3 regions of the Paenibacillus sp. YAF4_2 genome follow, and region 2 is predicted to be linked to each of the others. Evidence: a T-box and tRNA genes for the amino acid it is inferred to sense, from the RefSeq annotation. Region 2 holds a T-box; the other regions hold tRNA genes.
The links. A T-box is a leader RNA that pairs with one kind of tRNA and senses whether it is charged. The one in region 2 lies ahead of leuS (leucine--tRNA ligase), so its partner is inferred to be a tRNA-Leu.
Positions count from the first base shown of each region.

Region 1 (10,534 bases), on a different contig from region 2:
CAAATCACGAGCCGACAGGTCATTAGATGCACAATAACCAAATACATAATCGAGCGCTTCATCCACAGATACATTTTTCGCCGTACGTCCGATCACAATGGCAAGCTCCGCCTCATAATCAACCTTCAGTGTTGCCTGCGGCAGAGGCACAGCTTCCCCATGTGCCGCCAGCGCGTTATTAAATTTGCTGAACAGGATCGGATAATCCGGCAGCGGCATGTTGGTCTCTTCCGCATGTTTGCGGTAATTGAGACCGATACAAATGATTTTCCCTGGCTCCGGCACACATGGACCATAATTGATTTCCGATTCGTTTATGTAAAAGACTTGTTCATCCTCCATGCCCGCAATACATTGTTGAAGTTTATCCCATTCCGTCTCTCCGCCATGCAATAATCCACTTATTGTGTTTGCTGCTCCTGGAACGCTGTTTGCATCAATGATCCCTTTATTCGTCCATATTCCCATGCGGTAAGAAGCAAAAGCTTCCTTTTCCCTGAAAGCGACTATTCTCATGAACAAATCCTCCCCATAATTGAGATACAAAAATAATTGCGGCAACTTTCTCCATTATAGCCCTGCTTGATCCCCGGAACAAAATAAAAAAACTCCCCGTACAGCTGCAGAAGCTGTACGGGGAGTCCTTCAGAGAGCTTATTTCAATTTCACTATGCCAGTTGCAATTTGCTCGATTTGAGCCTTAGTCAGACTGTTATCCGCCGAGCTGATTGTTACATAACGGTCGTCAATTTGGAAGGATAACATCGCCGTGTCACTTGGCTTAAACCATTTCGCTTTTACACCATTCGAAAGCGTTACATTCGTGCTGTCATATCCGAAGGAATAGTCACGCGGCGAGATTTGGACAGTCATATGTTTGAACCAGAAGATAACCGAATCTCCACTCGCTACTTTTTGGAAAGCATCGTCTTTCACCATTTTTGTTGGAGCATAGGCGGCAGTGAAGCCGTCAAATTTCGCAAATTCTTCTTTAATCGCTTTGGTTTGTGCAGCCGAATATGTTACTGTTGCCAGATCCGTTTGTACAGTGCCCACTTTTACAACGCTAACTGCTACTTTTTCCAGTTGGGCTTGAGTCAGTTTTCCGTTCGGGGAGCTCAAGGTAACATAACGGTCATCCACTTTTACGGTCAGCATTTGAGTATCGCCTGGTTTGTACCATTTTGCTTTTGCACCGTTCGATAACGTCACCGTTGTACCGTCATATTCATAAGAGTAATCACGCGGCGATACGTTTACTGTCATGTTGTTGAAGAGCAGGTTTACCCCGTCTGCAGTAGCCACTGATTTTTGCAGTGCATCGCCATTTACGATCATTTGTGGTGCGTATGGAGATTCGAATCCGTCAAAGCTGGCAAAAGCTTTCTTGAGCTCATCCAGTTGGGCTGCTGTATAGGTTACTTTTACTAGATCTGTTTGGATAGCGCCCACTTTTGTTACACTTACCACTGCTTTTTCCAGTTGGGATTTGCTCAACTTCCCGTTCGGAGAGCTTACCGTTACATAACGGTCATCTACTTTTACAGTCAGCATTTGCGTTTTACCTTCTGTATACCATTTTGCTTTTGCTCCGTTCGATAAAGTCACCGTTGTACCGTCATATTCGTACGAGTAATCACGCGGCGATACATTTACCGTCATGTTATTGAAGAGCAGGTTTACGCCGTCTGCTGTTGCTACTACCTTTTGCAGGGCGTCGCCTTTGATCATCATTTGTGGAGCATAAGCCGTTTCGAATCCGTCAAAGCCAGCAAAAGCTTTCTTAATCTCATCGAGTTGAGCTGCAGTATAGTTCGTCAATACCCACTGTTCAGTTGTGCTTGTACCAATGTAGATCGTATTTGTCTTGCTGTCATACTGGATTGGTGTATTCAACGCATTGGAGAGGGCGCGAACCGGCAGGTAAGTCGTGTCATGATACGTAATTGGTGCAAGCTTATTGCCGTTCTCATCTTTAGGAATATAAGTGCTGCCGTCAATTTTAAAGCCGATGCTGTAGTTCAGAAATGCGCTGATCTTCTGCAAATTTGTTCCGGCATATACCCCTGCCGCTCCCGATACCGTCATCCCTGCGATCATCATCGTTGCAACAGTTCTTTTAACGTTTTTGTTCATTTTTATTATCTCCTTTAGAATCGTTTTTTTGTGTTTTCTTCTAACTTCTAACCTTTTTATCTCTCTGATTTTTATAACCTGTTTGCGCTTGTTTGAAGCTCCTTACTGACTTCAGTATATAGAGGCGATATCTCTAAACCATTTCCGGCTTGTAACGAACCTGTAAACATTTTGCCTCGCTCGATTTCAAAAATGATTAATTCATACTGTCCTCTCCTTTATTGTTGTTCTTGTTGATAAACCTAGTATAGTAAGCCGATATCTCCAAAACATATCGGGCTTGTATCGAACATGTAACATTTATAGGATAAAAATAAGATACAAAAAGATCCGGATCAATTGATCCGGATCTTTCATTTGAAATCAATAATATGAGTGACAGCTATGCCGTTCTTATCCGACACCGTCACACCAAGACGAGTACCTGACGGATTCCAGCTAAGCGGATATTCAGGGAAATAACTTGGTCCGATTGGAGAAACTTTGCCGGTTGCCGAATCAAAAATATAGACCCCGTTCATCCCGCTCTGATTCTCAGTATATAACGCTGCCGCAAGCTTCATCGAATCCGGTGACCACGCTATATAAGGGATCAAATCACCTTTTGCAATCGACAGTCCCTCCGCACTTCCATTCGAGTCAAATATACGCAGTTCGCTGCCAGCCTTCCCGGCTTCCTTCTGAACTTCGACTGCGAGATGTTTACCATCAGGCGATAGCTGGAACGTCATAACATGTTTGACCAGCACGCTTGGCTTTGGATCTCCAGGTACGAATTGCTTCAAGGTCTGGTTACTATCCGTGTAATAAATATGACCTTGACCGGTTCCGAAGTTCGTAAACGGCTGTTCTCCCAGGTCCAGATCATCAAGCTTCAGCAGCGTCATGATTCCATCTACCTTAATCTGACGAATATCGCCAAGTCCGTTCATCGAACCTGCAGCAAGAATATAAGTTGTATTATCCAGCCAGCCGCCGCTCTCCAAATAGTTGCTGCCCTTTATTTCTGTCATTTTCCCGGTGCTGACTTCTTTAATAAAGTTACGTGCCGAATATTTATCCTTCCACTGCTGGATGAAAACATACTTACCGTCAGGGGAAGGCTGCTCCTTCTCGACCGTTTCAATCTGCTTCACAGGCTCAGCGGCAGATTTCTGCTCGTTATTGTTTAAATCAATCTTCATCGTAGTGTATTCATATTGAGCCTCTTCCGTAGCTGTAGCCTTTTTGACGAGCTTGGTAAACATGAGCTGTACCTGATCGTCAGACAGCCACTTTTCCATACTAGCTCCCTCGAAACGGTGAATGCTTTGCACCACAATATCCTGATTCGGTTTTGGCTTTGATCCTTTTACGACCGTCAATTCTCCGTGTGTATCCGTGTTATTACCATTATTCGCAGGATCACCATTCTGAGTAGAGGAACACGCCGCAAGCGCTGCTGCGAGCGACAGCACTGCGGTTAATTTTATGATTTTTTTCATCGCTAATCCTCCCGGACTTTATAACCAATTTCTCTTAGTATAAAAGCCCCTTATGTCGAAAACATCTCTGAATTGTATCCAAGTTGTAACAAACTTATTATTTAGTTACCTACTGGATTTCCGGGCAAGGAAATAACGAATCTGGAGCCTTCGGGGCTTGATTCGGCCAGTTTTATAGAGCCATGCTGCTTCTCTGCCAAACTCTTTACCAAGGCAAGGCCTAGTCCAGTACCTCCAGTTTCACGCGAACGGTCATCACTAACCGTATAAAACAGATCAAAAATCTGACTCTGCAACTCTTCAGGAATACCAATCCCGTTGTCCGCTACTTCGATGACAACTCGGCGTTCTCCAGTCGCATCCGTTTCCGAACGGTTCGACAGCCGCACCCACCCTCCGGAACGGTTATATTTCACCGCATTATCAAGCAGATTCGTGACGATATGCATAAGATTCTCCTGATCCGCCCATACCTGATCATCGATCAAATCCGAATCCAAGGAGATACCTCGCTTTTCCGCCTTGATATGCAGCCGTCCTAGAGCCTCTTCCAGCAGCGGCTTTACCTCGAATAAGGCAGCATTCGTCTCAAAATCGTAAATATCCATCGATGAGAGCTGAAGCGCCTTCTCGATAAGGGCATATAACCGTTCCGCTTCTTTGCTGATCTGGATACGTGCATTTTGCAGTAGAACTGGATCATCACTGTACATACCCAGCAGATCCGAGTAAGCCAGAATCGAGGTTAACGGGGTTTTTAATTCATGGCTGATATTGCCGATAAACTGCTTCTGCTGCTGCTCAAGCTCCTGCAATCGCTGAATAGCGGTCAACAGCTTCTGCTTCTCTTCATTTAACTCGTTAACATAGGAAGAAATGCTGCCACTCATATCATAAATCCCTTCCGACAGCTCCCCGATTTCATCTCGCCGACGGACAGGCGGCTTGTCTAGATAACGGCCTTGACCGATCTCCCGGGCAGCCTGATTTAGTTTCCTAAGGATAAACACTTGCCGCCACACGTACAAATATCCAAGCAAGAGGCCAGCGGCCAATACGGCAGCACCTGTTCCGATAAACAAGTCGCGGATATGGCGGTAGAACATGTTTTGTTCTTGCAGCGAGCCGTGAAACTGTACACTGCCAAGAAATTGATCGGCATTATAGAGTGGTGCCAGGTACAAAACCTGATTACCTAGTGTAATGTACGCCGCTTGACCTTTGGCCGTATGAGCGAGTGCATCCTTGACGTCAGTAAGTGGCTGAACAGGCAGCGATGTCCCGGCAAACTCCCCGGCAGCACTATACAGCGTGACCGCAATACCGCTTTGTCCACCTAGATCTACTGCCAGGCTTTGTCCATTTCGTTCCATAAATTCATCTGGTGACACCCGTTCACCAGTCAAATACTCCTCGCGCACACGAAGATTCGCTGAATTCGCCAGTTGGGCGAAGCTTTGCTCCATCCTTCTCTGCTGATCCTCATGGATACCCGCAAGTACCAACATGCTCAGCAGCACCACAACAAACGCGAGCAGCAAAGCGAGAAAAAAGGTGATTTTCCCTTTCAGACCGATCCTGAACTTATGCCGAGAAACGGCGGATCGAGTCATGAGTTTGTCCTCGTGCTTTTATAACCGATACCGTAAACGGTCTGAATGTGTCCCTGCCAATCGCCTAGCTTCTTGCGCAGCCGTTGAACATGAATATCCACCGTACGAGTTCCACCAGCGAAATCCATTTCCCACACCTGCCCGAGCAGCGCCTCTCGGGTGTATACCCGATCAGGATGCTGGGCTAGCAGCGCCAGCAAATCAAATTCTTTTGGCGTCAAATCTAGCAGTTTTCCATCAATCTTAACCGTGCGGCTGAGCAGTTCGATCATTATCCCGCCAAGCTCTATCCGACCCTCTTTGCTCGAAGCCGGATCCGGCGTTTCGATCTGGCGCCTTCTATACAGTGCCTTCACCCGGGCGACCACTTCCCGGATATCAAATGGCTTGGTCATGTAATCGTCGGCCCCTAGCTCAAGCCCTAGCACCTTATCTACAATATCGTTCTTAACCGTGAGCAGCATAACTGCCGGCCTATTATTGTCATCCAGCTTCCGGCACACTTCGTAGCCGTTCATCTTTGGCATCATCACATCCAGCACCATAACATCCGGCTTGAATACTGCCACCTTTTCCAGTGCTTCCAAACCATCTCCGGCCGTCTCCACTGTATATCCCTCACGCTGCAACGCATAAGCAATCGCGCTGGAGATACTAACTTCATCATCTACAACCAGCACTTTGATCATGCCGTGTTCACTCCTCGTCCTTATTACTATGTATTCTTTTCATTATAACAAAAACAAAACAAAAAAAGCCCTTGCTGCGCAAGGACTTGTTGGTTTTAAGTTATGGTGCGGTAGACAGGATTTGAACCTGCACGTCCATGGGACACTACCCCCTCAAGATAGCGTGTCTGCCGTTCCACCACTACCGCACATTTTAAATTGTCTTTCCTTCATACCATATCACTTCGAGGGAAGAAGTAAATGGTGAGCCATGAAGGACTCGAACCTTCGACACCCTGATTAAAAGTCAGGTGCTCTACCAACTGAGCTAATGGCTCTCATGTTGTAAAACGCACTCTTGAGAGCTTGCTTCACTCATTGAGGAAATTTGGTGACCCGTAGGGGACTCGAACCCCTGTTACCTCCGTGAAAGGGAGGTGTCTTAACCACTTGACCAACGGGCCTTACTTATTTCTTGTTCCTATCGTCATCTCTCTCGAGCGACTTGTCCACCAAGAAAATATGGCGGAGAGAGAGGGATTCGAACCCTCGCACCACTTACGCAGTCTAACCCCTTAGCAGAGGGTCCCCTTGAGCCACTTGGGTATCTCTCCATGGCTCCCCGAACAGGACTCGAACCTGTGACAACTCGATTAACAGTCGAGTGCTCTACCAACTGAGCTATCAGGGAATACTTCCATCAATTGCTGCTAATTTACTTACTTTTGACTTGCTTTTTTCTTTCGTTTCAACCGCTTGTTTACCGCGGCGACAAGTAATAATATATCACGGTCATTTCAGAAGGTCAAGCATTTTTTAAAAAAAGTTTTCCGCGACATTTTCCGCATACATAACGGGCAGGATCAAGCTTTCTTTTACGCGGATATTCTGTACCGCAGCTACGGCAGACTAGCATGTATTTATAAGGCGCAGGCGCCTTTGCTGCTCGTTCCGGTAGTGAATTGCAATAGCGGGATCCGCCAACATAAGCGAGCAGCTTTTTGAAATCCTCATCCCGATGCTGATATCCTCTCTTCATAATATGGAGATGATAATGGCACAGCTCATGCTTAATAATTTTTTCGGTTTCTTCAACACCAAACGCGGCTAGCTGATGCGGACTGATCTCAATATGATGTGACTTCGTAAAGTAACGGCCACCAGTCGCCTTCAGTCTGCCGTTGAACGTCGCTAAATGTTTGAACTGTCGTCCGAAGTTTTCGAGCGATACACGCTCTACCCAGCGTTGCAGCTCTTCATTATTCATTGTTATCGTCATTGTATTCTCCCCCACTACTTGAATTTTAAAGCGATCATAGGCTACACTGTCAAGTAGCAATCATTATAGAACGTGCCTTATGAGGGGAGTTTACTTACACTATGCCTACTATGCGTTATGTCCTTATGAACAGCGGCAGCAGCATCTTCTTTGTTGAGATGCCGGAATCTCATGCTTATCAGCTCAGCGCGCTTAACCTGCGCCTTCATAAAGAGATCGACAAGCTGACTGCTGATCATGTACCTCAACTGCCGTACACTGTCGCAGAATGCGATAATGTTGAGCTGCACGACAGCTCGATCCGGATCGCATCCGGACTTGACTACATTAATGAACTGGAACGTGATTTTGCAGCTGTGAAGGAATCGGCTTACCCACTGATTGCCCTGCTTACTGAGATCCGTGCGCTGCAAGCTCAGCTTGAGCAGTGGTACGAGGAAGAAGAAGTCTAAATAGGACCTGCACGGACATTTGCCCTTCCCCATATCGTATTAGTACATCAGGTATGGCCGGAAGGAGAAGATACGAATGCCACAATGGCTCTGCAATCAAATGATGCGTGCGTTTCAAAAGAAAGACCTTAGGCAGATTAAGCTGCTGAATGAATGCTGGTATTTTTATCGCAGCAAACAAACGACGAAAACAGAGGACGGCGACCGTCCCGAAATAACGCTTCACTAAGTAACGAAAAACTCCCGCAGCTAATAGCTCCGCGGGAGTTTTTTGCATTCATTTATTATTTCACGCCGTTCCAAAACGTGATCTCTTCCAATGGAAGACGTACGGTTGGACGGCCTTCTTCTTTTGCTTTACCGATTGGCAGCACGAGAAGCGGCAGGTAACGCTCTGGAATTTCGAAGAAAGCTCTCAGCTTATCACGGTCGTATCCACCCATTGGCACAGTGTCATAACCTTTAGATTTAGCAGCAAGCATGATTTGCATCGATACAAGACCAGCGTCAAACGCAACGATTTCAGTTACACGTTCCTTCGGAATGGTAGGGAACAGCTTCGTGTAGTGATCTGTGAAACGCTGAGCAATCTCTTCCGTCATATAACCAGCTTTAACAGCTGCTTCGTTAATCTCGCCAAGTTTAGTATAGAATTCCAGATCGCCAAGAATAACTACAACTGCAGAAGCATCAACAACTTGCTGCTGGTTATTGGAGATCGGCAGCAATTGCTCCTTCAAGTTTTGATCGGTTACAACGAGGAAACGCCAGGATTGCGTATTAGCAGAAGATGGTGCTTTTGTTGCCAGTTCCAAAATTTCATTAATTTCTTCATCTGAGATTTTGAACGAAGGATCATAATGACGAACAGAACGACGGGATGTCAATACTTCAGTAAATTCCGTTCCAACTTTTGTTTCAATAGCCATTGTCGGTTCCCTCCAAATTTGGTTATCTGTGTTACAGATTGCTCAGTTAAAATCATAAAGAAGGCATATAAGACAATAACTGCGGATAATTATTCACAGTTACAAACAAACTTAAATGCCAAATTCGCCTCTGCAAGTACGCTCGAATCTGTAACAGTTTTGATAACAGTATAAAATCAAGACGGCGGAAAGTCAACTGGGCCAGTGTGACTATTTTTCCGCCGTCAATGTTAATTATTCAAATCCATTCGTTTCAATGTACAGATCTGTTCAGAAAGCTGTGCAATGGTAACTTGCCCCAGCACTTCGATCGTTCTCCGTTCCACCTCATCGGTTATCTCCATAAAAGCAACCCGCATTTCCTGACCGAAGTCATGAATACCGGTTGTATCCAGCATTCCGTTGCATAAAGGCTCCCCTACTCGCAAAGCCAAATAAACGTCAGCAAGCGTAATCGTCTCAGGAGTACGCTTTAAGCGATAGCCTCCATCTCGGCCTTCTCTTGTCTCAAGCAATTGCTCACGTGCCAGCTTGGCAAGCACACGGCGAAGCATCGTAGCTTCTGATTTCAAATGCCCGGCGAGCTCAGCACTTGTGCAGGCATTTGGTTTGCGTGACAACACAACAAGTGCTTGCAGAGATAAACCAAACCATTTGTGATTAGGCGCACTGCTGCATCGCTCGGGCTGTTTATCTGATTGATTATCAGGCTGAATGATGATGTTCATCCTCTCCTTCCCAAGTAGGATCTTAGAGGCTCATCTGTATTATAGTGTTGCTCCTTAAGGCCAGCAAGCACGAAATTATGCCTGTTTGCGCATCGTAAGGGAGACTCTACCCTTTTTCAGATCAACGCCAAGCACCCATACGGTGACATTGTCGCCTACAGAAACGACATCCATCGGATGCTTCACGAATTTGTCGCTCAATTGCGAGATATGGACAAGACCGTCATTCTTAATGCCAATATCGATGAAGGCGCCAAAGTCGATAACGTTCCGAACTGTACCTTGCAATTCCATTCCTGGCGTAAGATCTTCAATATTCAATACATCTGTATGGAAAATCGGAGGCGGCAGCTCTTCGCGTGGATCACGACCCGGGCGAAGCAGGCTGTCGATAATATCCTTTAGTGTTGGTACGCCAACGCCAAGCACAGCTGCAATTTCGGCTGGATCAATACCAGACAGCTTTTCTTTCAGCTCATCGGTCCCAATCTGGTTCAGCTTGAGACCCAGCTGACCAAATAGTTTATCTACCACATCATACGATTCAGGGTGAATTGGCGTACGATCCAACTGATTCGCCGCTTCAGGAATTCGCAGGAAGCCTATGCATTGCTCATAAGATTTGGCACCAAGCCGCGGTACCTTCTGCAGCTGGCCACGCTTTGCGAACCGACCGTTTTCTTCACGATATTTGACGATGTTTTTCGCAATCGTTGCATTGATCCCCGCTACATAAGACAGCAGAGAAGCAGAAGCCGTATTCACATCGACACCAACATGGTTAACCGCCGACTCGACAACACCGCCAAGACTTTCGTCGAGACGCTTCTGACTGACATCATGCTGATACTGCCCAACGCCGATAGCTTTAGGCTCAATCTTCACCAGCTCAGCCAGCGGATCCTGCAGACGGCGTGCAATGGAGACGGCGCTGCGCTCTGCCACGTCCAAATCCGGGAATTCCTCGGCAGCCAGCTTGGATGCAGAATAGACACTTGCTCCTGCTTCGCTTACAATAATATATTTTAATTCGGCTGCTCCGGCACGTTTACGGATTAATTCAGCGATAAACTGCTCCGTTTCACGGGAGGCCGTTCCGTTACCGATTACGATCAGGGTCACGCTATAGCGGTCAATCATGCCGTTAATCGTCCGTTCAGCTTCCGCCACTTTATTGTTAGGAGGTGTCGGATACGTTACCGCTACTTCCATCAGTTTGCCGGTATCATCAATAACTGCAAGCTT
Region 1 covers NZ_JBFRCT010000003.1:112,116-122,649, reverse strand. Annotated here, with positions in the region: gene AB4Y93_RS08090 (fumarylacetoacetate hydrolase family protein) at 1-516, opposite strand, end outside; gene AB4Y93_RS08085 (hypothetical protein) at 655-2,136, opposite strand; gene AB4Y93_RS08080 (TolB family protein) at 2,490-3,620, opposite strand; gene AB4Y93_RS08075 (HAMP domain-containing sensor histidine kinase) at 3,722-5,233, opposite strand; gene AB4Y93_RS08070 (response regulator transcription factor) at 5,230-5,922, opposite strand; tRNA gene AB4Y93_RS08065 (tRNA-Leu) at 6,026-6,110, opposite strand; tRNA gene AB4Y93_RS08060 (tRNA-Lys) at 6,164-6,239, opposite strand; tRNA gene AB4Y93_RS08055 (tRNA-Glu) at 6,291-6,365, opposite strand; tRNA gene AB4Y93_RS08050 (tRNA-Ser) at 6,425-6,515, opposite strand; tRNA gene AB4Y93_RS08045 (tRNA-Asn) at 6,517-6,592, opposite strand; gene AB4Y93_RS08040 (SprT family protein) at 6,707-7,180, opposite strand; gene AB4Y93_RS08035 (hydrolase/acyltransferase) at 7,282-7,632, shown strand; gene cmpA (cortex morphogenetic protein CmpA) at 7,709-7,861, shown strand; gene AB4Y93_RS08025 (nitroreductase family protein) at 7,917-8,561, opposite strand; gene AB4Y93_RS08020 (Rrf2 family transcriptional regulator) at 8,792-9,289, opposite strand; gene AB4Y93_RS08015 (Tex family protein) at 9,365-10,534, opposite strand, start outside.
Region 1: it encodes a tRNA-Leu, which carries the amino acid that the T-box ahead of leuS (leucine--tRNA ligase) is inferred to sense. The anticodon was not compared.

Region 2 (10,534 bases):
TCCTTCGGATAGCCGCGGTGAAACACAATTTCCTTCACACCGCTGTTCGCCAGCATATTGGCACAGGTCCAGCAAGGCTGATCCGTTACATATACAGTAGACCCTTCCCGGTCTGCCCGATCTGTGAACAGCAATAAGTTTTGCTCCGCATGAATGGTGCGAATGCAGCGCTGTTTTTTTACCATCTGCTCCTTACCGTCAACACCAAGCTTCGTTTCCCATTCCTCTGCAATCATACAGCCTGCCTCTGAGCAGTCCTGTACACCCATTGGAGCACCGTTATAAGCAGTACCAAGCAGCTTCTTGCCCTGCACCAGCACCGAGCCCACATGACGGCGAGGACAACGCGAGCGTGTTGATACCATATAAGCTATATCCATAAAATACGTGTCCCAGTCTTTACGTGACGCATCTTGTACTTCTGACATTATGTCCAGCTCCTTTTCCTTTTGCACGGACAGCTTCCGGCGAAAAGCCTCCTCTTGGGGCGATCGCCGGCTCTGTCTCTTTCTAGTTGTATAAGGTATCTATCATGATAAGACTAATTTATGAGTTCAATTGGCTTCCGCGCAGCGCTTGATCGAGGTCGGACAAAATATCCCGAATTCCTTCTGTACCGATCGACAGCCTGATCAGACCGGAGCTAACGCCTGCCGCTTCCTGCTCTTCTGCAGATAACTGTTGATGCGTTGTACTTGCCGGGTGAATAATAAGCGACTTCGAATCGCCTACGTTTGCCAAATGCGAGAACAACTTCACGGAATTAATGACTTTCTTGCCCGCTTCAACTCCGCCTTTAATGCCAAAGGTCAAGATTGCGCCTTGGCCGTCAGGCATATATTTCTGAGCCAGCTTATACGAAGGATGACTTTCCAGACCCGGGTAGCTGACCCATTCTACGGCTTCATGTGTTTCCAGGAATTGCGCGACTTTTAAGGCGTTAGAGCTATGCCGTTCCATCCGTAAATGCAGCGTTTCAAGCCCTTGGAGCAGCAGGAATGAGTTGAAAGGCGACAAAGCTGCACCCATATCCCGAAGCAGCTGCACCCGTGCTTTAATAATATAGGCAATTGGACCAACCGCATCCGTGTATACTATGCCATTATAACTTGGATCCGGCTCCGTAAGGCCCGGGAATTTGCCGCTGGCTTTCCAATCGAATTGGCCACCGTCTACGATAACGCCGCCAATGGATGTACCATGACCACCAATAAATTTGGTTGCCGAATGTACAACGATATCAGCGCCATGCTCAATTGGGCGAAGCAAGTAAGGACTTGGGAATGTATTATCCACGATCAGCGGAATGCCATGTTCATGTGCAATTGCAGCTACAGCTTCAATATCGAGCACATCACCTTTCGGGTTACCCAACGTTTCCGCGTACAAAGCCTTTGTCCGATCCGTAATCGCTGCACGGAAATTCTCAGGATTTGACGGATCCACAAAGCTCACATGAATGCCAAGCTTCGGCAAGGTTGTCGAGAACAAATTATACGTACCGCCGTACAAGCTTGTAGCGGAAACAATCTCATCACCTGCACCGGCAATATTCATAATGGAATACGTAATAGCAGCTTGTCCGGACGCAACAGCAAGTGCCGCTGGCGCTCCTTCGAGCTCAGCTACACGTTTCTCAAGCACATCCGTTGTCGGGTTCATTAAACGTGTATAAATGTTGCCAAATTCCTGCAGGGAGAACAGGTTAGCCGCATGGTCCGTATCGCGGAAACCGTACGAGGTCGTCTGGTAAATCGGAACGGCTCTGGCAAAAGTAGTAGGGTCAATTTCCTGGCCCCCGTGGACAGCCAATGTGTCGAGTGATCGCTTGTTCTGATCTTGATTCGTCATGTGCAGCAACTCCTTGGATTATAGGATGGACATGCTTCAACCACTTCAAAGCAAGCGGCTCGGTATATGGTAGTCCATTAGTATCGGGCTTACTGCCTGAAATGGTCTTTGGGCTGGGAATAGCTCCCTGCACCTTGTCCCATTTTCTCATACTCAAGGCGCAGCGACAATGCTATCTTTTATACCTGCCAGCAATTTGCTGCCGATCCCCTTCACTCTTAATAGATCATCTACGGATTGAAAAGGTCCATTCTGTTCACGGTCTGCCAATATCGCCTGTGCTTTAGCTGGTCCAATTCCTTTGAGAGAATCAAGCTGTTCAGCCGTTGCCCGGTTAATGTCCAGCTTACCAGCAGAAGTGTCCAATGTAGTCTCCGTTTGTTTAGCTGATGGACTATTTGCTTCCGGCACATCGCTCTTAACCTTCTCAGGCACCACCACTTGCTTTTCCACTTCCACTTCTGCTTGCGTCTGCAACGCACTATCTACTTCTCTGTTTAACTGTGTCCAATCATCTTGTACCTTCTGCTTCGGCTGGGCGAAGGCAGCAACTAATAATCCAACAGCAATACTTATAAGCAATAAAGGAACAATCAGCTGCCGTACATTTTTATTTGTGCGACGTCTATAGGGATGACTAACCAAAATAACGCTCCTTTCTTCGTAAAAAGGGATTTTTAGCAATTTCATGTCATATGTGGCAAGTCTTACGGAATAGGTTAAAAGAGCAAAACTGTTGGGAGGGCTGAGCATGAATGTCGGATTCATCGGGACGGGCGCGATGGGAAGCCTGCTGATCGAAGCATTCGTCGCATCGGGAGCACTCGACCCGTGTCAGATCGTTATCAGCAACCGCACATACGCCAAAGCGCAGGCGCTTGCCGAGCGATATCCCGGAATGAGAGCCGAGCGTTCGAATGCAAGCACCGCAAGTGCAAGTGATATCTTGTTTTTATGTGTCAAACCGCATGAATATAAACATGTAATCGATGAGCTGCTGCCGGTCTTGCAGCCAGAGCAGCTTCTAATATCTATTACAAGTCCGGTCCTTATCGCGCATTTGGAAGAGTTATTACCTTGCAAAATTGCAAAGGTCATTCCAAGTGTCACCAACCTCGTCTGGAGCGGAGCTACCTTGTGTATATATGGCTCACGTATAAATGAAGAGGATCAACGCACAATTGAAGATCTGCTTGCATTCATAAGCGAACCGCTTCCGATTGAGGAGCCTTACACCCGGATCGTCTCGGACCTGTCCAGCTGCGGACCTGCTTTTTTCGCCTATCTAGTAGAGCAATTTGTTGATGCTGCCGTATGCGAGACTGGCATTGCCCGTGAGGATGCGGTAAAGGTAGCAAGTGAGATGCTGCTCGGTACAGGGCTGCTCTTAACCGAAGGCGGACTATCGCCGGAGGATGTTCAGCGCAAAGTTGCCGTTCCCGGAGGAATAACCGCTAAAGCACTCAAGCTGCTGAGCCGTGAACTTGACGGCACCTTTAACCGGCTGATCCGTACGACCCATCAAAAGTTCGATGAAGACGTAGCAAAAATAACCGATGATTTCTACGGGAAAGAGGTGAACGGACAGTAGCACAATTCGTGCTGCTGGACCGCTCACCTCTTCTTTTATCTGCTATTTAGTTGGCCACAATGTTGACGAGCTTGCCCTTAACAACGATCAGCTTCCTGATCGTTTTGCCTTCTATCAGTTCTTTCACTTTATCCATGTCTTTGGCGATCCGTTCCATCTCTGCTTCATCCGTGTTAGCAGCAATGGATACGCGCTCGATAATTTTACCGTTTACTTGTACAACGATCTCAACTTCGTCATCAACTGTCAAAGCTTCTTCATAGGACGGCCATTCAGCGTAAGTGATCGACTCGGTACCGCCAAGCTTCTCCCACAGCTCTTCCGTAATATGCGGAGCAAGCGGTGACAGCATTTGCAGGAAGTTCTTCATCGCTTCAAGCGGCAGAACATCTGTTTTATAAGCTTCGTTGACGAAAATCATCAATTGGCTGATCGCCGTATTAAAGCGCAGGTTCTCGAAGTCATCCGTTACTTTCTTGATTGTACGGTGCCAAGTTTGCTTGAACGCCTTAGTCGTCTCGCCATCCGAGATTTTCGCTGTTACGCTGCCGTCATCACTGATGAACAAGCGCCATACGCGGCTCAGGAAGCGATAAGTGCCTTCTACGCCGTTTGTGTTCCATGGTTTGGTTGCTTCCAAAGGTCCCATGAACATTTCGTACATACGAAGTGTATCAGCACCGAACTCGCCAACGATATCGTCCGGGTTAATCACATTGCCGCGTGATTTGGACATTTTCTCGTTGTTGGTACCAAGAATCATACCTTGGTTAACCAGCTTGTGGAAAGGTTCTTTTGTATTCACGACGCCAAGATCGTAGAGTACTTTATGCCAGAAACGAGCGTACAAGAGGTGAAGCACCGCATGCTCAGCTCCGCCGATGTACAGGTCAACCGGCAGCCATTCCTTTTGCTTCTCTGGCGAAGAAATTTCGTTCTCGTTCTTCGGATCGATAAAGCGCAGGTAATACCAGCAGCTTCCCGCCCATTGCGGCATCGTGTTTGTCTCACGACGAGCTTTCATGCCTGTCTCCGGATCAACCGTATTCACCCAATCGGTAACATTCGCAAGTGGTGACTCGCCTGTGCCGGATGGTTTAATCGCTTCTACATCAGGCAATACAAGTGGCAGTTGATCTACCGGAACCGGCTTCATTGTGCCGTCTTCCAGGTGAAGAATTGGAATAGGCTCACCCCAGTAACGCTGACGGCTGAACAGCCAGTCGCGCAGGCGGTAAGTCACTTTACCTTGACCTTTACCCGAAGCATCCAGGTGCTCAATCATTGCTTTAATGCCGTCTTCATTGTTCAAGCCATTCAAGAAATCAGAGTTTACGTGAGGGCCGTCGCCTGCATAAGCTTCTTTCGTTACGTCACCGCCTTGGACAACCTCAACGATTGGCAGATCAAATTGTTTTGCAAACTCCCAGTCGCGTGTATCATGGCCTGGTACCGCCATAATTGCACCTGTTCCGTAACCGGCAAGTACATAATCTGCAATCCAGATTGGTGTCTTCTCGCCGTTAACTGGGTTGATTGCATAAGCGCCTGTAAATACGCCTGTTTTGTCCTTCGCAAGGTCAGTACGTTCGAGGTCGCTCTTACGTGCTGCTGCTTCTTTGTAAGCTTCAACTGCAGCCGCTTGATCCGTTGTTGTAATTTGAGCAACCAATTCATGCTCAGGAGCAAGAACGCAATAAGTTGCACCAAACAACGTATCTGGGCGAGTTGTGAATACAACCAGCGAAGCATCGTGACCATCAATCGCGAAAGTCACTTCAGCACCTGTCGATTTGCCGATCCAGTTGCGCTGCATATCTTTAATGCTTTCCGACCAGTCGAGCTCTTCCAGATCTTCAAGCAAACGTTCTGCATATTCTGTAATTTTCAGCATCCATTGACGCATTGGCTTGCGGATAACTGGATGGCCGCCGCGTTCGCTCAGGCCGTCAATAACCTCTTCGTTAGCCAGTACCGTACCAAGTGCCGGACACCAGTTAACGGGAACCTCTGCCACATAAGCAAGACCTTTGTTATACAATTGGATGAAAATCCATTGTGTCCACTTGTAATAATCCGGATCTGTTGTGCTGAATTCGCGGTCCCAGTCATACGAGAAGCCGAGCGATTTGATCTGACGGCGGAAGTTGTTAATGTTCTCAACCGTAATCTCACGCGGATGGCGTCCTGTTTGCAAAGCGTATTGCTCAGCCGGCAAGCCGAAAGCGTCCCATCCCATTGGATGCAGAACGTTGTAGCCGCGCATCCGTTTGTAACGGGATACAATATCCGTAGCTGTGTAGCCTTCCGGATGACCTACGTGAAGGCCTGCGCCGGATGGGTAAGGGAACATGTCAAGGGCATAGAATTTTTTCTTACCCGGATCTTCCGTTGTTGCGAACGATTTGTTCTCATCCCAATATTTCTGCCATTTCGGTTCTACCGTCAGCGGGTTGTAACCGTGAAATTCCTGACTCATGATCATATCCTCCTAAATGTGTGCGGTGCTCCAAGAAGCAACGCATCATCAGACATAAAAAAACTCCCGCCCCCAGCGTATTATCGCTAGGGACGAGAGATTATTCCCGTGGTACCACCCTAGTTAACGGCCGGCATTCTTTGCCTTCCGCTCACTTATTGCCCTTAACGCAGGCTAATCGTTGCGTTCTCACGCAAGGCTCCAAGGCGAGATTCATATCGCTGCAGGTCCGGCTTGCACCAACCGCCGGCTCTCTAAGCCTTGCCCCGCGACACTACTGTTCCTCTTCAACGCCATAAATATATTAAAACATGGTTAGCCCCGATTATAATATTAAGTTAGCCATGTGTCAAGAAGACTCCTACCCAATCAAATCAGGTTCATAAGTCAAGCAGCCCGCTATAATCATGCCAACGCTGCAAGAGATAAGCAGAATAAGAATACCTACTGCAATATTGTTTTGCTCAATCGCTTTGAAGATCGTCACGTTTACCTTAAGCGCTTTGCCGAACAGGTACGTAATAAACTCTGTCACATAATACAAAATAACAAGCGCGACGATCCCAATTACACCCCACAGCAGCATATCCGAGAGCGATACGGAGTTCTCAGCCGCTGCACGTACGACGATTGCAAGTCCAGCTAGTCTGCCGCCGAGTGAAAGCGCCGCTGCAACATTACCATTGAAAATAAGAGCGAATTCTTTATTCTTGGTCGTCAATTCAAATAAGAGAAGACCTACAATCATAATCGCAAAGCCTACTAAAGAATAAATAAGGAAATCTACATATAAATTATTGTCCATTCCGATTAGCTCCCTACAAAGATTTATTTATGCCTACCGGCAAAAAATACGATAAATTGTCTGTAATTTGATTGCCTATCCGAATACCAATGGCACCAGCTTTTCCGCCAATTAGGAAGCAACCGAACATATATGAGCCCTGGCGTAACCCTTTTTCCGTCTGAAAGGCCGTAGTTGGCAGCTCTACGTATTCCTGATACACCTGAAGATAATCCATATAGGAGTTATGACTATCTTCTGCCGCTAAAGTGCCGTTGCCGTCAAAAATTTTAACCGTATCCCCCTCCCGGCCAAAAGCAGGCTTCATCACATACTTCATCTGCCGCTTAAGAAAGGTATCCGGTTCAAGATAGGTTGGGAGAAAATGCTCTTCGATCCATAGATGTTCTTCAGCAGTGAAAAATAGACTGCCCTCTTCATGTAGTCCCCAGATGATAGCAAGATCGGCCTTCGACTGCAGCAGGAACGCGGAAGGCGGATTGACCACCGCTACTTTATTCTGCTCAATCAATTCCAGCAGCCAAATCCCAATCGGATTCCCCGCTTCATCCTCGTCCTCGATCAGTTGTTCTATAGGAAAGGTTTGACGGTACAGCACATCGATTATTCGGCCTTCCTGATCAAAGAGACCCTCACCCCGGATAATTTGCAACTGGTCTAGCGGTACAAAGCTGGACGGAATACGGATAAGACTTTTTAAATAAGCTGCTGTATGGGCATCCTCCACATTGTCTCCATGTGCAGTGAACACCACATACGGGGCTTCTTTAGTAGTGCCAAGGTATTCAAAGCTCTCAACAATCGCTTTTTCTACAGCAAGCGCCAGCTGCTTCTTGTACCCTTCATTCGGATTATGCTGATCAAATGCTTCACAGACACGGCCATTCACATCATGCAGTTCTTTGATAAAGGTTGGTGTATCTGAATTAATCTCCATACATTTGAACGTATCGCCCGATCTGACCAAATCTAATCTGGCAATTACACTCTCGACAGACAGGCTGCTTGTTCTAATGTAGGTTAACGTTTCTCTTGGGAAACCAAGACATAATAAAGTGTCGTCATCTACGGTACGAAGCAAAGCTGCTGTCTTGAAAAAAATATGGCCAATCCGGTTCGTCGATTCCCGAATCTTTTGGACTTCTTCTTTCGTAAGGGAATAGAAATCATACAGAGAATATTCTTCTCCGTATAAATCCGCCCAATAATCGTCAATCTGGTCGTAGAAGGCTTTTCTTGCCTTAGCAAATTCATTCACTCGCTAACCTCCGCTAATCGAGCTTCCTTTACCAAACCCGGAGCTCGTTTTGCTTGAGATGCTGGATTTATAAGTGGAATAAGAGCTGTTTTTCTGCAGTGCAGAACGGGATGAATAGTAACTATTTCCATAATAGTAATGACGATAGTAGGAAGAGCTGGAATCATCGCATTGATAGACCCCTTGCGAGCTGTCCCACTCCCAGTCCTTGCATTGACTGTCTGTAGGCTGTGCAGTCCGTGGGTAGCTGGTCGACTGACCGCAGCCAGTGAGCGCTGTAGCCATGGCTACAGCGGAAACGCCAAGCATTGCTTTTTGCGTTAAATTCATACTAGTTTCCTCCATAGCTTAATAGTTCCTATAAAGTTATAACATATTCGAAAGATTGGTAGGAAAGAAAGTTAATGTTTCCATAAAATGATGGTATGATAATAAAATCATTTTTAATACGGAGTGATTGAGATGAACAAATTAACTTATTTTATCGACCTTGGACTTCATCAATATGAACCGCTGATGGAATACCAATCCGCAAATGTCGGAATCGACGAAATGTATGCGAGGCAGCTATGTACTTATCTGATTTCCAATGGTATTCAATACGAACTAACTTCTAATGAGATGCAAGAAAAAGAAGAAATGCTAATCGTTAAGAAGCGTGGTTTCAATGAGAAGTATGCAGATGAAGTGAATTACCGTGGCCGTGGCATTTACATCGAGTTCCGCAAGCCTAACGAACGCGGGCGTAAGCTGACTGAGATTCAAAGCCCAAATCATTATGATGTCATCCGGTATTTGCTGAAGGACATCGTAGATATCCCGGGCTATGGCCTAATGTTCACCACCTCCACCGAGATCGATGAGGATCGGGGCTGCTACGTGATTTATGTACGTGGAATGGATGAGCCCGAATAATAACATATGAATAAAAGAACAGACCCACTTCTTCATCGGAAGTGGGTCTTCGTTTGTCGCGCAGATTGGTCTATGCAATCTGCTTCTCTGTTTTTTGCTTTTTGCCGGAGTTCAACTTGTATAAGATTGTAATGATTACCGCAACCGCAAGAATCAGCGCAACGATTCCAAAGCCTGCATATACGCTGTAGGAATGGATATATTCAAGCCAGGCATACAGCCCCGCCAATGTAATAAACAAGGTCGGAACGGTTAAAACAAAGCCTGCTTTCATATATGCTCCCCATGAAATCTTCACATCTTTTTTCGCAAGAACATGCAGCCATAATAAGGTGGCAAGTGAGCCGATTGGTGTCATCTTAGGTCCTAGATTACACCCAATCACGTTCGCATACACAAGTGACTCTCTAATCGCTCCAGCTGTTGCCGTTCCTTTAATCGCCAAAGCATCAATCATGACCGTTGGCATATTGTTCATAACGGACGATAGGATGGCAGCAAGGAAGCCCATTCCAACCGTTGACACAAACAAGCCTTGATCTGCAATCACTTGAATAACATCGCCAAGTGTATCCGTTAATCCTGCATTACGAAGGCCATATACAACGACATACATGCCAATGGAGAAAATAACGACTGCCCACGGCGCTTCCTTGACGACCTTCTTCGTCTGAATAGCGCTGCTCCGCCTCGCCGCGACAAGAAAGAATATGGAGATGACACCTGTAATAATGGATACGGGTACTTGGATGAATTGGCTGGCCAGGTAAGCAAGCAGCAGAATCGTCAAGAGAATCCAGGATAAACGAAATAATCGATGATCCTTAATGGCTTCCCTTGGCTCCTTCAGTTCACGAACGTCATAGTTTGCAGGAATGCTTTTCCGATAGAACAGATACAGCACTAGCAAACTCGCCCCAAGTGCGAACAAGTTAGGGACAATCATCCTGCTCGCATACTCTACAAAGCCTACTCCAAAGTAATCAGCCGATACGATGTTGACAAGATTACTTACAATGAGCGGCAGCGAAGTTGTATCCGAAATAAAACCACCTGCCATAATAAACGGCAAGATCATTTTGTAATCAAACTTAAGCGCCCGCACCATGGCTAGAACGATTGGTGTCAGGATTAGTGCAGCACCGTCATTGGCGAAAAAGGCTGATACAGCAGCACCAAGCACAATCACGTAAATAAACATCCGCTTCCCGTTGCCTTTGGCGAGCCGTGCCATATGAAGGGCTGCCCATTCAAAGAAACCGATCGCATCAAGAATAAGTGAATTTAAGATTATGGCAACAAACGCTATCGTTGCGTTCCACACAATGCCGGTTACTGTTCCAACATCAGCAAAGCTGACGACTCCAAACATTAAGGCCAGAATAGCTCCGCCAGCAGCAGACCAGCCAATTCCCAGCCCTTTGGGCTGCCAAATCACAAAAGCTAAAGTAAGAAGAAAAATGATAACTGCAATAATTGCCACTGTTAGATCCCCGCTTTAATTCGTATCAATATGGTTACCATCCTGTACTATAGCAGGTTTTATACCGCTAAAGCATTAACAAAATTTCCTCCTAAAAAGAATGATCACCCAAATAAACGGATGGCTGTTCATGATGACTCTTACCTCGTAAG
Region 2 covers NZ_JBFRCT010000002.1:435,306-445,839, reverse strand. Annotated here, with positions in the region: gene AB4Y93_RS06050 (deoxycytidylate deaminase) at 1-428, opposite strand, end outside; gene AB4Y93_RS06045 (homocysteine synthase) at 547-1,851, opposite strand; gene AB4Y93_RS06040 (ComEA family DNA-binding protein) at 2,005-2,496, opposite strand; gene comER (late competence protein ComER) at 2,603-3,442, shown strand; gene leuS (leucine--tRNA ligase) at 3,489-5,921, opposite strand; T-box leader at 6,007-6,221, opposite strand; gene AB4Y93_RS06025 (DUF350 domain-containing protein) at 6,283-6,726, opposite strand; gene AB4Y93_RS06020 (glutathionylspermidine synthase family protein) at 6,740-7,984, opposite strand; gene AB4Y93_RS06015 (aminotransferase yhxA) at 7,988-8,314, opposite strand; gene AB4Y93_RS06010 (RNA helicase) at 8,447-8,899, shown strand; gene AB4Y93_RS06005 (arsenic transporter) at 8,970-10,382, opposite strand.

Region 3 (10,534 bases), on a different contig from region 2:
CGGATACCAGTGCCCTTGTTCCTGCAGCAAAGCTGACAAAGGACGAACAAGCGAAGATAGCCGTTGGTATGCCGGTGGTCGTCGATATTAACAATGCAGGGCAGTTCAAGGGTACCGTGAAGGCGCTGCCGATCACCAATTCTGATCCAAATGGCGGCGGCGGTGGTGGCGGGGAGCAGCCTGCTAAAGAACGTCCGGAAGATTTTATGATTGTTGACTTGAAGGAGCTGCCTAAAAAGATTAGCCGTGGAACGCCATTATCCATAAATATCATTACGAAAAGGAAGGAAAACGTCGTCGTTATTCCGCCATCCACGCTTCGTACGATCGGCTCAAGAACATATGTGCAGGTCGCTGACGCAGACGGGAAGCGGGAGGTGGACGTCGAAGTTGGCCAGCAGACAGCAACACAGGTGGAAATTATTAGCGGGCTGACGCCGGGCCAGAAAGTTGTAGGTAGATAGCGTATGGGGATTCCGTTATTCCGATTTCTGTTCCGAAAAATGTGGAATACCCGCTGGCTTACTTTAAGCACACTTGCCGGACTTATTCTTGCAGTCGCATTTGCTACAAGTATCCCGATGTACGCGGACGGTGCCTTAAAGCGTGTTGTGGCACAATCGCTGCAGGAGAAAAGTGATGGACTTCCTGCTGGTTCCCTGCTGATGCGTTATCAGGCGCCTGGCGGAGAGAAGACCGATCCGGCTTCACTGAAAGAACTGGAACGGTTCATTAAGGAAGACGTGCCTGGCAAGATTGGCTTCCCTTTCCAGACGAATATTACAAGCTATTCGATCCGAGGGACCGAAGTAGTCCCGGAAGATACGAGCAAGGTGGATGCCAGCCGTATTCGTCAAATGACGATTATGACGATGGCAGACCTGGAAGGGAAAACCGAGCTCACGCAAGGCCGCTGGTTCAAAAACACGGAAGGTGTAGATGACGTTCTGGAGGCGGTGATGCTTGAGGAAGGGATGTACCGCAACGATCTCCATATTGGTGATGTGCTGGAATATCCGATCTACGGCGGACTTGATCTCACTCTTCGCGTCAAGATTGTTGGTGTTGTAAAACCGATCAATCAAACGGATCCTTACTGGTACCAAGGTCTAGAAGGCCTGATGAATACGTTCCAGATCAGCGAAACGGAGTTTATGGGATCACTGATTCAAAAGGCAGGTATCCCGGTCAACAATGCAAGCTGGTATTACGCGTTTGATTTGTCGCAGGTGAAGACCAGCCAGCTGTCTCCATTAAGCCGGACGCTGGAGCGGCTTAATATTGATTTGTATCAGAGACTTAAAGGCGCAAAAGTCGAGATTTCCTTCGCGTCTACCTTAACGGAATTCAAGAAGCAAAGCTTACAGCTGCAAACCCTGCTCTTCACGCTTGCAGCTCCAATGCTCGCTATGGTGTTCTATTTTATAGCCATGAATGCGAGACAGTCTCTGGATAAGCAGCGCAGCGATATTGCTGTTCTGCGAAGCAGAGGAGCTGGAACAAGGCAGATCATATGGATCTACTTGCTCGAAGGCTTGCTGCTCGGAAGTGTGGCGATTGTGGCAGGGCCGTTAATTGGCTGGTTTATGGCCAAGAGCATAGGCTCAGCGGATGGTTTCCTATCCTTCGTAAACCGAAAGTCAATTCCTGTCGGCTTCTCGACAGAAGCTATTATTGCTGGAGCGGCTGCTGTATTGCTTGCCGTGCTCTCGACCGTTATTCCAGCTGTTATTTATGCACGTTCATCCATCGTCAGCTACAAGCGAGACCTAGCACGTTCTGACCGTGGTCCGATCTGGCAGCGCTGGTTCCTGGACATCGTCTTGCTCGCGATTGCCGGCTATGGCTGGTATATGTTTAACGAGCGGCAGATGCTGAGTTTCCAGACAGGGATGACGACAGATCAATTAAATGTACAGCCGTTTCTGTTCTTTGTACCGGCGCTGTCCATATTCGCTCTTGGTCTCTTCTGTCTGCGCTTGTTCCCATGGCTGCTGAAGCTGTTTAACTGGCTTGGACGAAAGTTTTTGCCGGTACCCTTATATTTGACGTTGACTCAATTATCACGTTCCTCCAATGGTTATTATCCGCTTATGATTCTGCTGATTCTAACGCTTGGCCTAGGCGTATATAATGCGTCAGCTGCACGGACGATTGACCTTAACTCAACTGAACGGACGTTATACAAATACGGTTCGGACGTTACAGTTCAGACGGTATGGGAAGGCACCGTTGAGGTATCTCAGCCAAGTGGCGGCGGCAATGGCGGCGGAGGCGGCGGTGGTGGTGGCACTGGCGGTGGATCTGGTGGAGGAGGGGGTACTGGCGGCGGAGGCGGCCAGCAGCCGGTCCCAACCAAGATCTTATATAATGAACCACCGTTTGAAGTTTTCCGAAAGTTGGAGGGCGTAGAAGCTGCGGCACGTGTCCTGCAGACAAAGGGCAATGTTGTTGTATCAGGGAAATCAATCGGGCAAGGCACCGTAATGGGGATCGACAATGTTGATTTTGCGAAGGTTGCATGGTTCCGAAGTGATTTGTTCCCGATTCATCCATACAATTATTTGAATTATTTAGGCATGTACGAGCAAGCAGCACTTATCCCATCTAATGTGGCAGCAAAATACCAGCTTAAGACTGGTGATTTGATCTCAGTTGGTTTCTCGGAAGGTATGCTGGATTTCGTCGTGGTAGGCATCCTGCCTTATTGGCCGACCCAATATCCGGATCAGTCGCCGTTTGTTATCACAAATCTTGATTACCTATATGACCAGCTTCCGATCATGCCTTACGAGGTATGGCTGAAGATGAAGCCGGATGCAAAAGTCGCTCCAGTTGTAGAAGAGCTGCAGAAAGCAGGGATCGAGATTGCTAACGTGAAAGATGTTCGATCTGAGCTCATTACCCAATCGAAGCTTCCGACAAGAGGCGGCGTATTCGGAATTCTAAGCCTGGGCTTCCTAGTCTCGGTCATCGTTACTTTAACCGGTTATGTCTTGTATTGGTTCTTTAACTTATCGGGACGTGTCGTACAATTTGGTGTACTGCGGGCGATGGGACTATCCCGAAGGCAGTTGACCGGCATGTTATTGCTGGAGCAGCTGTTTACGGCGGGGCTGTCGATTGGTCTAGGTATTCTAATAGGCAAAATTACGAGCCTTATCTTCCTGCCATTCCTGCAAACCGCGGAAAATGTAGCAGATACCGTACCGCCATTCCGGGTTGTCTTCGACTCGAAAGATACGAATCAGTTATATGCGGTAGTTGGATTTATGATGGTCACAGGAGCAGTGCTGCTCTTCCTGCATATCCGCAGGCTGCGTGTGCATCAAGCGGTCAAAATGGGAGAGGAGCGGTAACATCATATGATCACATGCGAAGGACTCGTCAAAATTTACAAGAGTGATGACTTGGAAGTTGTCGCTCTTCAAGGACTTAACCTAAAGGTAGAAGACGGCGAGCTGATGGCCATTATCGGCAACAGCGGAAGCGGGAAATCAACCTTACTGAATATTTTGGGCGGACTTGACCGCCCGTCTGCAGGCTCCGTTCAGGTCGGACCATGGGATTTGCTAAAAATCTCAGAAGATGATCTGGTCAAATACAAGCGTGAAACGGTAGGCTTCATCTGGCAAAACAATGCACGTAACTTGCTGCCTTATTTATCAGCATTAGAGAACGTTGAAATGCCAATGATGCTCTCTGGCAAAGTGGACCGCGCTTATGCGAAACAACTGCTCGAATGGGTTGGACTCAAGGAGCGGATGCATAACAAGCTGCATCAGCTCTCTGGAGGCGAGCAGCAGCGTGTTGCCATCGCAATCTCGCTATGTAATCGGCCGAAGCTTCTGCTCGCCGATGAGCCTACGGGGTCAGTAGACACCGCAACCTCCGATCTTATCATGGGCATATTCCGTAAGCTTAATAAGGAGTTGGGAGTTACGATCGTTATCGTTACTCATGATCTGACACTTGCAGGAAAGGTGGACCGTGTAGTTGCTATAAGAGACGGTCTAACAAGTACGGAATTTCTGAAAAGAAACCCGAATATGATTCCCGGTGGAGGTGAGGAGCCAGAAGAGAAAGGACTTCAAGCCGTTCATGAGGCATATGTCGTTGTTGATCGCGTAGGTCGATTACAGGTGCCCAAGGAGTACTTGAATGCACTAAACATTAAAGACAAGGCATCGATGGAATTTGACGGTGAGCGGATTATCATTACGCCGCCGAAATCATTGGGGGGTTAGAAACGAATGAACCGAAAATGGGCGTCTAAAACAACATTTTTATCGTTGGCACTAATTATGATTATTTCGCTTCTTGCGGCATGCAGCAAAGGTTCAGAGAGCACGGCAGAGAAGCATGTGCTTCGTCTTGGGGTTTTGTACGGAGGAGCCGATAACGAATCTTATGTCCGCCAGCAGTATACCGATACGTACGAAATGATGCATAAAAATATTGATTTCGAAATCGTAAGTGCGATTGACTATAACGAGCAGCGTTACGATACGCCGGGACCAGATGGCGTGACTCCACAACCGGATCCTTTTGAGAAAATGAAAGAAATGCTTACCGGGGACAATCCGGTTGACGTTGTTATTCTAGATTACAGCATGCTGCGCCGTCTGATCCAAGATAACCTGCTGCAGCAGCTTGATCCGCTCATTCAGAAGAGCAAATTCGACCTGACTGATTATGTGCCAACTGTGCTGGATGGCATCAAGTCAGCTGACGACAGCAATAACATTTACGCATTGACGCCTACTTTCAGTTCTTCGGCTCTCTACTATAACAAGAAATTATTCGCAGATGCAGGCGTTGAGCCACCTGTGGACGGCATGACTTGGGAGGATGTCATTAACAAAGCGAAGCTAGTATCCTCCGGTGAAGGCACAGACCGAAAATTTGGTTTGTCCATTAACCGCTGGGCTGGCGACGGTTTCAGCGATATCCAAACATACAGCGCTCCATTGCAGCTGAAAATGTGGGATGACAAAGGCGAGAAGATGCTTGTGAACAACGAGCAGTGGGAATCGGTATGGAACACGGTAGCAGATCTGTATAAACAAAAGATTTCGCCAAGCCAGGAAGATATGAGCGCTTGGCAGCAAAAGATTTCGACCGATAATCCAGGCGGCTACAATCCAATCGGCGGCGATATGTTCATGAATGGCAAAGTAGCCATGACCATCGGAGAATATGGCTATGTGAATGAACTGAGCAACGCGATGAACAATGCTACCAAAATTAAAAACTTTAACCCATTCGAGTGGGATGTTGTAACGATGCCTACACAAACATCTAAACCAGGCATTGGCGGCAATATTTACTTCAGCCAGCTGATGGGGATTAATGCGAAAGCACAAAATGCTGATGATGCATGGGATTTCATTCAATTCACAAACAGCGCAGAATGGGCGGAAATGAAATCGCGCAGCACGTATGAGCTGGTTGCACGCAAAGAGTATCTGAAACCGAAAAACGGCATGAACTACAATATCGAAGCCTTCACAACATTGAAGCCGATTCCTCCACAATCGACGGATACAGAAAAGCTGATGCGTGAGAAGCCAGGTATCTGGGAAGCGCAATCCCCTGGTTATGAACTGTTCCAGAAAGTGGTCAAAGGGGATATGTCTGCGAAGGAAGCGCTCCAGGAATGGGAAACGAAGGGTAATGCTGTACTGGAGAAAATTAAGAATAACCCGACTGGCAATACAGACGGTGGCGGCAAACCAATGCCACTGGATGACGTAGCGGTAGAAGCTAAACCGGTCGGCTGATCCTAAATTACGGTTAATAAAATAAGAAAGAAGCCCCGTAGGAATCCTGCGGGGCTTCTTTCTCGTTATGGAGCTTATCTATCCTTGCAGTGCGAAAGTCTTATCAACATGCCACACACCACTTGCTGTCTTACGCAGCAGATGCAGCGAATCAATCATTGAAGTCAGATTAACCTCTGACATCCTCAGATTTCCGTAGAGGTCATGGAGCTCGTCTGGCGGCATATTTTGCCCGATGGTCACATGTGGGGTGTAGACGAAGTTTGGCGCCGGTACGTCGAGCGGACCTTGGCATACAGCTTGATGGAGCGTAATCATCGGTGCCGGATCCTCAAGTGCCAGATACAGCACATGGCTAGCCGGATAAAAGGAAGAGACTCGGTTATATCGGATTTGGAACGGCTTCGTCTGGGAAGCGACAGCTTCCAGATGCTCCGTTATCGCCGGCAGCTGGGATTCAGAGAGTTCTTCTTTGTCCCGGATGGTCATATGCGGCGGTATGATCGAATAATGGGGATCATGTCGAATACGCCAGCTGTTGGCGAAATCCTGCACGGCTTGTGATGGAAATACAGCAATACCATAAAGCATACTCATCAACTCCTTCATTTTTTCGATAATTTGATTATACCCGATTTGGCTGATTTCACCGAATTTGGGCAATAAAATTGGGCAATATAAGTGTCGAGGAGGGATTCGTTATGAAATGGATATATTGGGTACGATTATACGAAACCAAATTTCAAGCAGGATGTCTTGTAAGGCGGATGGAGAATGACTGGTGGGTGTACGGCTATGAATGCCCTCAGGAAATCGAAGTATTCAAGTCTAAAAAAGGCCGTTTTGGTGTACGTTTTCTTGTTTAAGGATATGTTGGAGAGGGAACAACAATATGCCTAAAAATGAATCGTACATATTTTTTCCTCGAAAGAGAAATAAATGCTTGACGTAGCATATTGCTGTATAGTATATTAATTGATGTCGCCATTTCAATTTGATGACTTAAACAAATGGATATCGCGGGGTGGAGCAGCTCGGTAGCTCGTCGGGCTCATAACCCGAAGGCCGCAGGTTCAAATCCTGCCCCCGCAACCAACCACTCGTCTGAAACGTGATCGTGGCGTTTTACGAGGGCCCTTAGCTCAGTTGGTTAGAGCGGTCGGCTCATAACCGATTGGTCGTGGGTTCGAGTCCCTCAGGGCCCACCATTTGAAGCATCAAAACAAAATGCCGGGGTGGCGGAACTGGCAGACGCACAGGACTTAAAATCCTGCGGTGGGTGACCACCGTACGGGTTCGATTCCCGTCCTCGGCACCATTTTCTTGAACTACATAGCTTCATAAGATAAACCCCTTTTGCTTGGCCTTGTGCCAGGTGAAAGGGGTTTTTACATTGCGCATTCCACTTATAAAGTAGGAGTGGATGCTTGTCCACGTATCCTTTACAATAAGAAGACAATGTTGAATGAAAAGGTGGTTCCTAGATGGCGGGAAGTAAACATTATGTCGTATGGGTAGGCAAGCAGCCGGGTGTTTATAAGAGCTGGCCGGAGTGTCAGTCGCAGGTGAACGGTTATCCAGAGGCGAAATATAAATCTTTTGAGTCCAAGGATAAGGCGGAGGCGGCTTATAAAGAGGGCTGGAAAAGCCACTGGGGACAAGGCAAAGGGGCGTCTACGTCGTCTGCTGCAGCTGTGAGAAGCAAAGGGACGTCATTTACAGCTAAGTCTGCATCCTCCGCTTCAGCAGAAGAGCGAGAGATCGATTACAACAGTATTTCGGTCGATGTGGGGACAAGAGGGAATCCTGGTCCGGTGGAATACAAGGGTGTAGATACACAAACCGGCGATATCCTGTTCTATGTAGGACCAATTCCGAACGGAACGAACAATCTTGGTGAATTTATCGCAGTAGTTCATGCGCTGGATTATTTGAAGAAACAAGGCAGCAGCCAGACGATCTACAGTGACTCGAGAACGGCGCTTAGCTGGCTTCGTAATAAGAAAATCGCATCAACTCTAGTTAGAGATGCTTCTACGAAGCAGATCTGGGATCTTGCGGACTGGGCAATTGATTGGCTTCGCAATAATACTTACTCCAATAAAGTTGTGAAATGGAATACGGAAGAATGGGGAGAAATTCGCGCAGACTTCGGGAGAAAATAAAGGGAGAAGACAGATGGAATTTCAATTGAACAATGATTGGGCAGAGCTGCTTCAGCCTGAGATGGATGAGCCGTATTTTAAACAAATGGCGGTGCAGCTTGATGAGCTATATCAAACGAAGACGGTATATCCGAAATTCGAGCATATATTTAATGCCTTGCAGTATACGCCGTATGAACAAACACGTGTCGTTCTGATTGGACAGGATCCTTATCATGGACCAGGGCAAGCGCATGGGCTTAGCTTCTCGGTACAGAAGGGGATCGCTATTCCGCCTTCGCTGCGAAATATTTATAAAGAGCTGAAAGAAGATATTGGCTGTCTGATCCCGCAGCATGGCTCTCTGCAGACTTGGGCAAGGCAAGGTGTGCTGCTGTTGAATACGGTCTTAACCGTCGAAGAAGGGCAGCCAAACTCCCATCAGAAGATCGGTTGGGAACGGTTCACGAATCGGGTTATTCAGTTGCTTAATGAGCGGGATAAGCCGGTAGTGTTCCTCCTATGGGGCAAGCATGCCCAAGATAAAGCGGCATTTATCGATGCAGATAAGCATCCGGTTATCGCGTCCGCACATCCGAGTCCACTTGCGGCACGGAGAGGTTTTTTTGGCAGCAAGCCATTCTCGAATGTCAATGAGCAGCTTCGACTAATAGGCAGCAAGGAGATTGACTGGGCTTTGCCGGAGCAGCCAGAGGAATAAGGAACACAAAAAAGCCTCCTGAGTCCACCATAAAGGTGACCAGGAGGCTTTTCGTTTGTTTAGCTAGCCACAGCAGAGCTGCTTACCGCTATGTCAGACGAAGAAACGCCAGCTTCTGCAGAAGCCAGTACAGGCTTGTAAGCCGCATCTACATAAGTAGTAGTGCTGACTTCCGTAATCACCTGCGGATACATTTTGTCCGGATCTGGCTGAACCGTTTCAACCTGAATGACCGCTTGGCCGTCAACGAAGTTGATCGAAATTACTTTCAGGCCATACCCCGGATGTGGTGCTTGGCCGGAAACCGTTACTTTGTTAATGTCTTTATTAACCGAAGTGATGGTTAATTTAAGATCTTGAATCTCCTGATAAGCAGGAATAGTAGGTGTGTCTTTCACGAATTGGATACCATCATAGAGCCATGCTGCAGCATCACTGCGAGTGATCGCTTTTTTTGGATAGAAATTGTTTTTCTTATCGAGGGAAGCGATTTTTGTAATGAGCAGTTTTTGAATGCTGTCCATGTAATCCTTATTAACATCCTTCTCATCATTAAGAGTCATGTACATCTCAATGAATGCATAGTCTCCTTGCTTCATAATCGCTTTGAACAAATGATGGGCGAATTGCTCGCGTGTCATTACGTCATCAGCTTTTACGTTCTTAGGTACATCAATGCCGTTATATTGAGCAATGATGAACGCCTTGGAATACCATGCATTGTCCTTCAAGTTCGTGTAGTAATCGGATACTTTAGGCTCTTTGATGAAACGAAGGTTGTCGATGTTCAAGTTGAAGCCCTTGACGAGCATCGTAATGCCTGCCGCATATGTCAGCTTGCCGTTTGAATTGAATTTATCGCCTTTTTCACCTTTGATAACACCTTGCTTTTGCAGGGCTTCAATCTTTGATTGGTGTGGATCTTTACCGGTATCGCTGAAGGCAAATACGGATTGTCCCAGAGTAAAGACAAGCAGCATAGATACTGCCAACAATAGAATTGTTTTTATTTTCATGAACGATTCTCCTTTTGTGTAGTATTTGCTATAGCATCTATAATAACGAAGACAATAATCGTATTGTTGCACCAAAAGAATAAGATTCATGCGATATAGTAAAAAATCCGCATCTCAAGGATCAAGGATGCGGATCTTTCGTAATTAGCTGTTGGATTACTGGCAAACAGGGAGAAGGATGATATCCAAATTCATTGCGCATCTTTACAATCTTGATGGGTTCGAAATAAAATCGGACAGCTGAAGGGGAGATTCTATACTGAAATTGCCGCACTTCCTTCCAGGCGTCAAATAGCTGCTTATTCGTCAGGTTAACCCCACTTGCTATGTTGTATATAAATTGTTTGCCGCTTAACGCAATGTGAATGAGAGCGACAACGACATCTTGAATTAGCACATAATCCTTCTCGGAGTCTAGTGTTGACTGCAGGGTGACGGTGTCCCGTGCCATAATATCTTTCATAACGGAGTAGATAAAGTTGCTGGAGCGGAAATCATCTCCCACAACATTGGATAGGCGTGCAACACGTACTTTGGCACGATTCGAGCATAAACAGACTGATTCACCTAGCAGCTTGGATAAGGCGTATATATCCTCACGGTGATTGGAATTCACAGTCAGATTAGCTTCCTCGTTCGTTGATGCTGCATGCTGATACAATCGTGTCGTAGATAAATAGAGGAGGGACTCAAAGTCGGCATGTTGAAGCAGCCGGCTAATATAACTGGTATGCGCTTCGACGACATCGTAAGGGCGGGAGCGGAAGTCAGCTGTAATACCCGCACAATAGAAGAGATGACCTAAAGGCTGCGTGTAAACAGCCGAATCCCCTTTTTCTGGACAATAGACCTCAAAACCCAGCGATAGCA
Region 3 covers NZ_JBFRCT010000009.1:174,930-185,463, forward strand. Annotated here, with positions in the region: gene AB4Y93_RS21020 (efflux RND transporter periplasmic adaptor subunit) at 1-464, shown strand, start outside; gene AB4Y93_RS21025 (FtsX-like permease family protein) at 468-3,359, shown strand; gene AB4Y93_RS21030 (ABC transporter ATP-binding protein) at 3,366-4,247, shown strand; gene AB4Y93_RS21035 (ABC transporter substrate-binding protein) at 4,254-5,783, shown strand; gene AB4Y93_RS21040 (2'-5' RNA ligase family protein) at 5,862-6,374, opposite strand; gene AB4Y93_RS21045 (hypothetical protein) at 6,485-6,649, shown strand; tRNA gene AB4Y93_RS21050 (tRNA-Met) at 6,802-6,878, shown strand; tRNA gene AB4Y93_RS21055 (tRNA-Ile) at 6,915-6,991, shown strand; tRNA gene AB4Y93_RS21060 (tRNA-Leu) at 7,013-7,101, shown strand; gene rnhA (ribonuclease H) at 7,268-7,948, shown strand; gene AB4Y93_RS21070 (uracil-DNA glycosylase) at 7,962-8,648, shown strand; gene AB4Y93_RS21075 (protease complex subunit PrcB family protein) at 8,708-9,664, opposite strand; gene AB4Y93_RS21080 (NAD-dependent epimerase/dehydratase family protein) at 9,786-10,534, opposite strand, start outside.
Region 3: it encodes a tRNA-Leu, which carries the amino acid that the T-box ahead of leuS (leucine--tRNA ligase) is inferred to sense. The anticodon was not compared.